DNA from 4 places in the Paenarthrobacter sp. JL.01a genome. Region 2 is predicted to be linked to each of the others. Evidence: riboswitches for the same ligand, from Rfam matches in the RefSeq annotation. Region 2 holds a riboswitch; each other region holds the start of a gene.

Region 1 (2,195 bases), 1.3 Mb from region 2:
TCCGCGTAAGGATGGGCGGCTGACGCGCCAGCCTCCACAAAAGCGGCGTGGAGCTTTTGCCCCACCTCCGCGTACAACCAGTAGCAAGGGAGGATCGCGGCCAGGACCACTGCGTAGCTGCCCGACGTCGAAGCGGCCAGCAGGTGGTCCACATAGGCTTTGGTCACCGGCCCGGTCACGTCCGACGCCTCACGGGTGCTCAGCCAGTTCCTGTGCAGTTCGGATTCAACTTCCAGGCACTGCTGGGAGCCCTTGGCCCAGAAAAGCTGTTCCTCTTCAGTCGGCGCCAAGGCACCTGCCCGGGCCAGCACGCGGGAATAGCCATTCAAATAGATGGCGTCCTGTGCCAGGTAGTAGCTGAACGCCGTCTCAGGCAACTGCCCGGACTGCAGTTCCTGGATGAAGTTCAGCTCATGGATTCTTTCAAGTTCAGGGACGGCCTCTTTCCACAACGTGGCAGCGAACCCGCCGGTGTGGAGCTTGCGCTGGTGGTGGAAGTGGTCCACGGGCCCGTTGCCTTCGCCCACCTCCAACCCAGCTGACCCCCTCAGCGCTTGGAGCAGCCACGGTTTCACCTCTCGCAGCGAAGCTTCCCAGTCACCCGTACGTACCTGGACCGTAGCCAGCGCCGAAGACAACGAGCACCCAGTGCCATGGCTGTTCTTTGTGTCAATCCGGGGACCGGCTACCTCCACGATGTCCTGTTCCAACAAGCCACCGGTGTTGATCAACGCGTCCGGACACTCCGATCCCGCCAAGTGCCCGCCCTTGACCAGCACGGTGTTGCCGCACTCTGCGGCCAGTCGCTTGCCTTGTTCCAGGGCCGACGCCCAATCGGGCGCCTCAGGCTCGCCCAACAGGATGGCAAGCTCCGGCAGGTTGGGCGTGATGAGGTCCGCCAACGGAAGAAGGGAACGAAGAGCGTCCCCTGCCGACTCCGTCAGGAGGCGGTCACCGCTGGTGGCTACCATCACCGGGTCAAGGACGACGACGGCGGGACGCACTTCCCCGAGCCACCTGCGGACTTCATCGATCACCTCTGCGTCCCCCAGCATCCCGATCTTGACGGCATCGATGGCGATGTCGCTGCTGATCGCGGTCAACTGTTGCCGCAGGAACTCCACCGGAGGTACGTGCACCGCACTGACACCCTGGGTGTTCTGTGCAGTCAGGGCAGTGATGGCAGCCATTCCGTAGCCGCCGTGCGCGGCGATGCTCTTCAGGTCTGCCTGGATTCCGGCTCCTCCGGAGGGATCGGAACCTGCGATGCTCAGTACCCGCGGGGTCTGCCTGCGGTCAGTCACCAACGGGTACACAGAGGAATACGACAACTCAGCCATGAGGACATCCCTTCGCCGGTGCTAACCGGACAGGTTCAACGGGTCTGGATCTCAGCCCGGCCCAACGCCTGGCACCCCGTGTCAGTCCCCCAGCCTAACGCACCGGTAATGGCAAGGGCCCCGCAATGCCCGCTCTTGGCGGATATTACAGGGCCCTTGGAACCGCTGGGTCGATCAGAGCTCGGAAGCCGGCACGCCGACACCAAGGATGATGGGTCCCTCTGAAGCCGGCTTTCTGACCGGTTCTGCCGGCGCCTTGGACTCGTGGGCTGAACCCTGGGCAGCCGAAGCAGCTTCCTCGTGGTGCTCAACACTGGTCTCGTTGGCTGCACCTTGTGCCCTGCTGGCACTGCGGTTCCGGCGGCCCCGGCGGCCACGCGAAGCCGAAGGAGCTTCCTCTGACGCGGGAACCCGGGCTGCGGCGGCCGGAGCCGCTGCACTTTCCTGGGTGCCCTCTTCCTCGGCCGCCGGAGCGGCCCCGAGGTGCGAGAACGCCTCAGCCAAACGGTCCAAGCTCATGGCGGGCTCGGAGCTCTGCGGCTCGTCGTGGTGTTCGACGAACGGCAACGCAACCTCTTCGCCGCCGAAACGCAGCACCGGGGTGGAGCGTGCTTCACGGACGGCAGCCTCGTGGGCCTCTGCGGCCTGGTCCGCCGGAGCGTCCACTGCCACAGCGCCAACGGGTCCCGCACCGGCGTCGTGCTGTCCGGCAGCCCGGGCCAGCTCTTCGGCCTTGTGGATTTCGTCATCGTGAAGGTGGGCAGCATGCGCGGCCGCCGCGATGGTTGCCAAGGCTGCCCTTGTCGCTTCAGCTTTCGCCTGGCGCGCAGGATCCTGCGGTTCCGGGTGTGCAAC
Region 2 (2,195 bases):
TGGTCCGTCCAGCAGCGTTCCACCACCGGCAGAACCGGGCTGCAGGACCACGATCCGGTCCACCAGGTCCTTCCATACGGACACCCTGTGTTCCACGACCACCAGCGTGGCGCCCGTCTTGTCCAGGCAGCGCCGCACTGCGTCCCGGACCTCCAGGACACCTGCGGGATCGAGGTTGGCCGTGGGTTCGTCAAGCAGGATCAGCCCGGGCCGCATCGCCAAAATGCCCGCCAGCGCAAGCCGCTGCTTCTGGCCTCCGGAAAGTGCCGCCGTCGGGTGGTCCAGCGCCAAACCGCCGCCCGCAGCGGTACGCAAGCCGACGTCGTCGAGCGCTTCATGCACGCGGGACCAAATCTCGTCCCGGGGCACGGCCAGGTTCTCCGCACCGAAGGCGACGTCGTCGCCCACGCGCGAGAGGATCACCTGGGTTTCGGGGTCCTGCTGCATCAGTCCCGCCCGGCCACGGGACTCGCGGGGCGCGACGCCGTCGATCAGCAGCGAGCCGGTCTCGTCCGAGTCGTCTTCCTCATCACCCAGCACCCCGGCCAGGGCGTGCAGGAGCGTGGACTTGCCGGCCCCCGAAGGACCCAGCAGCAGGACCCGCTCCCCCGGTTCAATCCGGAGGTCCAGGCCCTGGATGGCGGGGGTGGAACGGCCGGCATGCCGCCATCCCCACCCCGCGGCGGAAATGGCGGCAGGCATCATCGAACCGCTGTGTGTGGCGGGCATCAGCTGAAGACTGGCTCCGAAGCGGCCTTGCGCGAGGCGAAGGAGCTCAGGACGCCCGTCTTGGCCAAACCGCGGGTGGCCACCCAGGAAAGGGCCCCTGCGATGATGGCGCCGGAAAGCGTGCAGAATGCGATGTAGGTGAGCTTGTCGATGGCCTCATAGGCGATGTTCCAGCCCCACGGGAGGAAGGAGTCGTTGAGGCCGCAGAAGAGACCCGCGCCTGCGCCTGCGAGGAGCGAGGTGGGCAGGTTGAACTTCTTGTAGCGGAACGCAGCGAAGATGAGTTCGGCTCCCAAGCCCTGCAGGATGCCGGAGATGAGCACCGTGGTGCCGTACTGCGAACCCATGATGAGTTCGCCGGTGGCGGCCACAGCCTCGCAGAACAGGGCTGCGCCGGGCTTGCGGATGATGAGCATGCCCAGGACCGCGGGGATCATCCAGCCGCCGGCGATCAGGCCGGTCAGCGGTGGGTAGGCCGCGTTCATGGGGATGGATACCAGTGCGGCGCCCTGGGACCAGGCCCAGAAGATCACGCCGCCGGCGATGGCGATAAGGGCTGCCACCACGATATCTACAACACGCCAGTTATAACTGGTCTTCTTCACGTTTACCGTGGTCATTTTTCTGCCTCCTGAGGTTACAGGAGGGGAAAGTGCTCCCCGGCTTCCGGCCGGCGTGCGCCGTCCGGACCCGGACACTCTGAGAAGCTCGACTCCCTTGCGCCGGTACTAACCGGATCAGGTTCGAGGGTCTGCGGCTGTCCGCACTCTCAGCGCCCTCGCGTCTCCTGCGTGGTGCAGGATTCGACGGCGGCGCTCCCCTGTCGTTATCAAATCTGCCCTGATGGGCTGGTTCAGTTTACACCTTGGCGTGCTTGGGAGGCCGGGCCAGGCGGGGTAGGCAGGTCATATTCCGCCCTTGCCGTTGCGAGGCCCGCTCTGCGCCCCATTCCTCGCTCGTAGCACGCAGAGCAGGCCCAGCAACGCACCTGCAAGAATGACTTCATGACGGATGTTCCCGGTTCCAGCCTTCCCGACACCACGCCAGTGTCCGAGCCACGCCTCGCAGCCAGCGTGATCCTGCTCCGCGATGCCCCCTCCGGGCTTGAGGCGTTCGTCCAGCACCGGGTGAACACCATGGATTTCGCAGCGGGGATGGTGGTGTTCCCGGGCGGCCGGGTGGATGCCGCGGATCAAGCCGGATGGGATTACCCGGCGGAACTTCTCCACAGCCACGCTGCCGCTTGGGGGCAGAGTTCGATTTCCTCGGATCCAGCCCAGGCACAGAAGGCCGCGGGAGCTGTCCTGGCGGCAGCCATCCGCGAAGTCCAGGAAGAGGCGGGTCTTGCCATCGAGGCCGCAGCCCTGCGCCCGTGGGCCAACTGGATCACCCCCGTCGACATGCCCAAGCGTTTTGATACCTACTTCTACATCGCCAAGCCAGCACCGGAGGCACAGCCCCGGCAC
Region 3 (2,195 bases), 1.2 Mb from region 2:
CCATCCGGCCATGATGGAGCCACCGCGGGAGACGATGCCCGTGACGCGGTTGGCAGTCAGCGGCACATACCTCAGCAGCACACCGGCGTGGATGGTCATGTAGTCCACGCCCTGCTCGCACTGCTCGATCACGGTGTCGCGGAAGATCTCCCACGTGAGTTTGTTGGCCTCGCCATTGACCTTCTCCAGCGCCTGGTAGATGGGCACTGTGCCGATGGGTACCGGGGAGTTCCGGATGAGCCACTCGCGGGTGGTGTGGATGTCGTCGCCGGTGGACAGGTCCATAACGGTGTCCGCGCCCCACTGGGTGGCCCACTGCAGTTTGTCCACCTCTTCGGCAATGGAACTGGTGACGGCCGAGTTTCCGATGTTGGCGTTGATCTTCACCAGGAAGGCCTTGCCGATGATCATGGGCTCGGACTCGGGGTGGTTGATGTTGTTGGGAATGATCGCCCGGCCGGCGGCCACTTCGCTCCGGACCAGTTCAACGTCGCAGTTCTCCCGCAACGCGACGAACTGCATTTCGGGGGTCACTACGCCATTGCGTGCGTAGTACATCTGGGTGACGGTTTTGCCTTCGATGGCGCGGCGGGGCACAGGCTGCGCCCCTTTCCACTCCGCAGAGGCCGCGCCTCGCCGCAAAGCTGCCTTGCCGTCGTCGAGCAGGTTACGTTCGCGGCCCGTGTAGGGTGCGGTGTCGCCGCGGGCTTCAATCCAGGCGGACCTGAATGGTTCGAGCCCCACTACGGGATCGCTCCCGGGGCCGGCCGTCCGGTAGACCTGCAACGGCGCGTTGGCCTGGCCGTTGGGGGAGGGCTCAAGCGAAATTTCGGTCACCGGAACGCGGATGCCGCTGGCTGGGTCTTCAACGTAGGCGAGCGAATGGGACTTCAAAGACTGCGTAACAACCGTGTCTTCGGCCGGGCTGTTTTGGGCAGGGCTGTGCTGTGTTTTGGTGGTGCTCAAAGGATTACTCACTTCCTTCGCCGGCATTACCCGGACAGGTTCAACGGTCGCAGGCTGCCTCAGCCCGATCTCAGCCCCTGCAAGGGCCCCCGTGTGGTCGTAGACGAAGCTACCACAGCTGCCATGGGGCGCCCAGTCACATGAAGGCCGCACCTGCGGCAGCACTCGTGCGGACTAGGATTTTGGCATGTCCAACATCATCGAATTCACCGGACCAGTGCTCGTTGCCGCGAATCAGGAACGACGCGGAATGTGGTCCGTCGGAGGCGCACTGACGTTCGAACGCCCGACGACTGAACCGGACAGCGTACTTGACGGCTGGGTCCTGCCGGGATTCGTTGATGCCCATTGCCACATCGGGCTGGGCCCCGGTGGTGCGGTTGATGAGGCCACTACCCACGCACAAGCCCAGGCTGACCTGGCCGCCGGGACGTTGCTCATTCGCGACTGTGGATCGCCCAGCGATACACGATGGGTGCAGCAGCGCACGGACCTGCCCCGCCTGATCAGATCCGGCCGCCATATCGCCCGAAGCCGCAGGTACCTGCGCGGATTGGGTCACGAGATCGAGCCGGAGCAGTTGGTCGAGACCGTACGGAAGGAAGCCCGCGACGGCGACGGCTGGGTGAAACTGGTGGGGGACTGGATTGACCGGGGCATTGGTGACCTGGCTGCCTCCTTTCCAGCGAAGACGGTCAAGGATGCCATTTCCGCCGCCCACGACGAGGGCGCCCGGGTCACGGCACATTGCTTTGCCGAAAACACCATCGACGACATGCTCGATGCCGGTATCGACTGCATCGAACACGCAACGGGTCTGTTGCCACGCCACATTCCACGGCTCGTGGAGCAGTCCGTCCCGATCGTTCCCACGTTGATCAACATCGCCACCTTCCCGGAGATCGCTGCCCAGGCCGCGCCCAAATTTCCTGGTTACGCGGACCACATGACGCGCCTCTGGGAACGCCGGCGTGAACGTGTGGTGGAGGCGTACGAGGCCGGAGTTGCCATCCGTGCCGGTACGGACGCCGGCAGCGTCATCAGGCATGGTCGGATTGCAGATGAGATGAAGGAACTGCACGACGCCGGCCTGCCGCCTGCAGCGGTCCTCGACGCCGCCACGTGGGGCGCCCGCAAGTGGCTGGGAGCCGAGGCCATCAGCGAAGGGGCGAGTGCCGACGTCGTGATCTGCCACGAGGATCCGCGCCGGAATGTCAGTACAGTCTCGG
Region 4 (2,195 bases), 900 kb from region 2:
CAAGGCCCCTCCGGGAGCCACGAAGGATGGAACATCGGCGATCGCGTAAAGGACTTTGTACCCTTCGGCGGCACGCTCAATGAACAGGGCCTGGTCGAGGTCGGTGGACGTCGCAGGGTCGATCGTCACGAACGGAATGTCCTTCAGGTCCCGGTCGGGAAGGTGAAGGGATTCGACGGCGTCGCGCGCCTCCTGCACGGCCTCAACTGGGTACTCGCCGGGCAGCTCCAGCTCCGTCCTCAGGGCCGCGAGGGCTGCGGCGAGCTGGTCCGATGAATCGTCGACGTTGGGCGCTATCCGGTGATGTGACACGAAAATCAGCGTAGCCCGAAACAGGCCGATAGTCTTGGACGCCCACCGGCAAAAAGCCCGCAGCCGCCAAGCGGCCGCGGGCGTGTTGCCGGCGGTACCCTGCTGAGCTGCCGCTAAGCGGCGTCGAGGGCTTCGAGCAGCGACTTGGCTGCCGCCGTCGGGTCTTCCGCTTCGGTAATGGCGCGGACGACGACGATGCGGCTGGCTCCGGCGGCAACTACTTCTTCGACGTTGCCGAGGTCGATTCCCCCGATTGCGAACCAGGGCAAATCAACGGCCCCGCCGGTGGTCTCCTCCGCGCGCCTGATCGCCTCTGCGGCATATGTGACCAAGCCGGTTCCCACGGCTTCACGGCCGGGCTTGGTGGGGGTCGCCCACACGGGGCCGACACAGAAGTAATCCAGTCCCGCGTCGCCCGGTGAGGCCGTGATGGCCGCATTGACCTGCTCGGGAGTGTGGGTGGACAAGCCAATGACGGCAGGGGCGGGGAGGAAGGTGCGGGCGATCTCAAGAGGCAGGTCCTTTTGGCCCACATGGAACACCGGAGCCCCGGAAACACTGGCGATATCGGCCCGGTCGTTCACTGCCCACAGCCGCCCATGCCGTTCCGCGACGCTGCGCAGGACGGCCAGCAACTCCAACTCCTCGGCCGCTTCGATCGTCTTGTCGCGGAGCTGGATGATGTCCACGCCGCCCTGGAAGGCTGCATCCACGAAGTCTTCAAAATCGCCTTGTCGTTTGCGCGCGTCAGTGCACAGGTAGAGGCGGGCCGAGGCGAGGGATTCATGCTGGGTCATGGAAACCACAGTAGTTCCTCTAAACTGGGCACGTACCGCGGGAGCCGCGACGACCGTCATTGTGACCGTCCGGCTGAGAGGGCTTAAGAGCCGACCGCTTGACCTGATCCGGCTAGTACCGGCGTAGGGAAGGAATCAGATGGCAGAAGCCATTCACGCAGATGTCGCTGTCATTGGCGGAGGCGTCATCGGCCTGGGCATTGCCCATCAAGTGCGGAAGCTGGGCCGCTCCGTGGTCCTTATCGATCCGGCGCCCGCCAGCGGCGCTACGTTCGCCGCCGCCGGCATGCTGGCACCTGTGAGCGAACTCCATTACCAGGAAGAAGACCTCCTGGAGCTCATGCTCGAGTCTTCCCGATTGTGGCCATCGTTCGTGGGTGGCCTACCTCAGCCAGTGGAGGCCACTGGATACAGCACGACGCCGACCCTCGCCGTGGGTGCCGACGCTGCGGACCGCCGGGCGCTAGCAGACCTTCGCACGGTTCAGCTCGCGGCGGGCCTGGAGGTCGAACCGCTTTCCTTGCGTGAAGCAAGGAACCGCGAACCACTGCTGAGCCCGCAAATTTCCTGTGCCTTCGACATTCCCGCCGATCATCAGGTGGATCCACGGAAGCTGGCCGGGCATCTGCTGGCCGGGCTGGCTGCGCACGCACCAAACGATGGCAGTTGGGTGCAGGGGGCCAGGGACGGGTTCGCCATTGACGCCTCCGCCCGCGGGTTGCTGTGGGACGGAGACCGTGTTTCCGGCGTCGAGCTTGAAAACGGCGGCACCGTCCATGCCGCCGAAACGGTCGTGGCCAATGGACTCGGAGCTACTCACTTGGAGGGCCTTCCTGAGGGGCTCAGCCTTCCGGTCAGGCCGGTCTACGGAGACATCCTCCGGCTGCGCGTCCCCGCCCACTTAAGTCCCTTGGTAACAGCGACGGTCCGGGGCATGGTCCGCGGAGTGCCTGTCTACATTGTTCCGAGGGAAGACGGAACCGTGGTGATCGGCGCTACGCAACGCGAGGACAGTTTGTCTGCGACCTCCAACGCCGTCTCTGCCGGTGGTGTCTACCAACTCCTGCGTGACGCCCAGGTCCTGGT

What was found. Region 2 has a riboswitch for thiamine pyrophosphate ahead of N5P29_RS18440 (ECF transporter S component). Riboswitches for the same ligand answer to the same signal wherever they lie in the genome.
Region 1: linked by a shared signal. The riboswitch ahead of thiD (bifunctional hydroxymethylpyrimidine kinase/phosphomethylpyrimidine kinase) and the one ahead of N5P29_RS18440 (ECF transporter S component) in region 2 are both predicted to bind thiamine pyrophosphate.
Region 3: linked by a shared signal. The riboswitch ahead of thiC (phosphomethylpyrimidine synthase ThiC) and the one ahead of N5P29_RS18440 (ECF transporter S component) in region 2 are both predicted to bind thiamine pyrophosphate.
Region 4: linked by a shared signal. The riboswitch ahead of thiO (glycine oxidase ThiO) and the one ahead of N5P29_RS18440 (ECF transporter S component) in region 2 are both predicted to bind thiamine pyrophosphate.

What each region holds. Positions count from the first base shown of each region.
Region 1 covers NZ_CP104877.1:2,559,660-2,561,854, forward strand. The annotation lists gene thiD (bifunctional hydroxymethylpyrimidine kinase/phosphomethylpyrimidine kinase) at 1-1,340, opposite strand, end outside; TPP riboswitch at 1,331-1,429, opposite strand; gene N5P29_RS12055 (Rne/Rng family ribonuclease) at 1,515-2,195, opposite strand, start outside.
Region 2 covers NZ_CP104877.1:3,887,383-3,889,577, forward strand. The annotation lists gene N5P29_RS18435 (ABC transporter ATP-binding protein) at 1-729, opposite strand, end outside; gene N5P29_RS18440 (ECF transporter S component) at 729-1,349, opposite strand; TPP riboswitch at 1,426-1,561, opposite strand; gene N5P29_RS18445 (NUDIX hydrolase) at 1,734-2,195, shown strand, end outside.
Region 3 covers NZ_CP104877.1:2,644,230-2,646,424, reverse strand. The annotation lists gene thiC (phosphomethylpyrimidine synthase ThiC) at 1-966, opposite strand, end outside; TPP riboswitch at 962-1,069, opposite strand; gene N5P29_RS12485 (amidohydrolase family protein) at 1,154-2,195, shown strand, end outside.
Region 4 covers NZ_CP104877.1:2,991,894-2,994,088, reverse strand. The annotation lists gene N5P29_RS14020 (RNB domain-containing ribonuclease) at 1-312, opposite strand, end outside; gene thiE (thiamine phosphate synthase) at 426-1,109, opposite strand; TPP riboswitch at 1,137-1,257, shown strand; gene thiO (glycine oxidase ThiO) at 1,249-2,195, shown strand, end outside.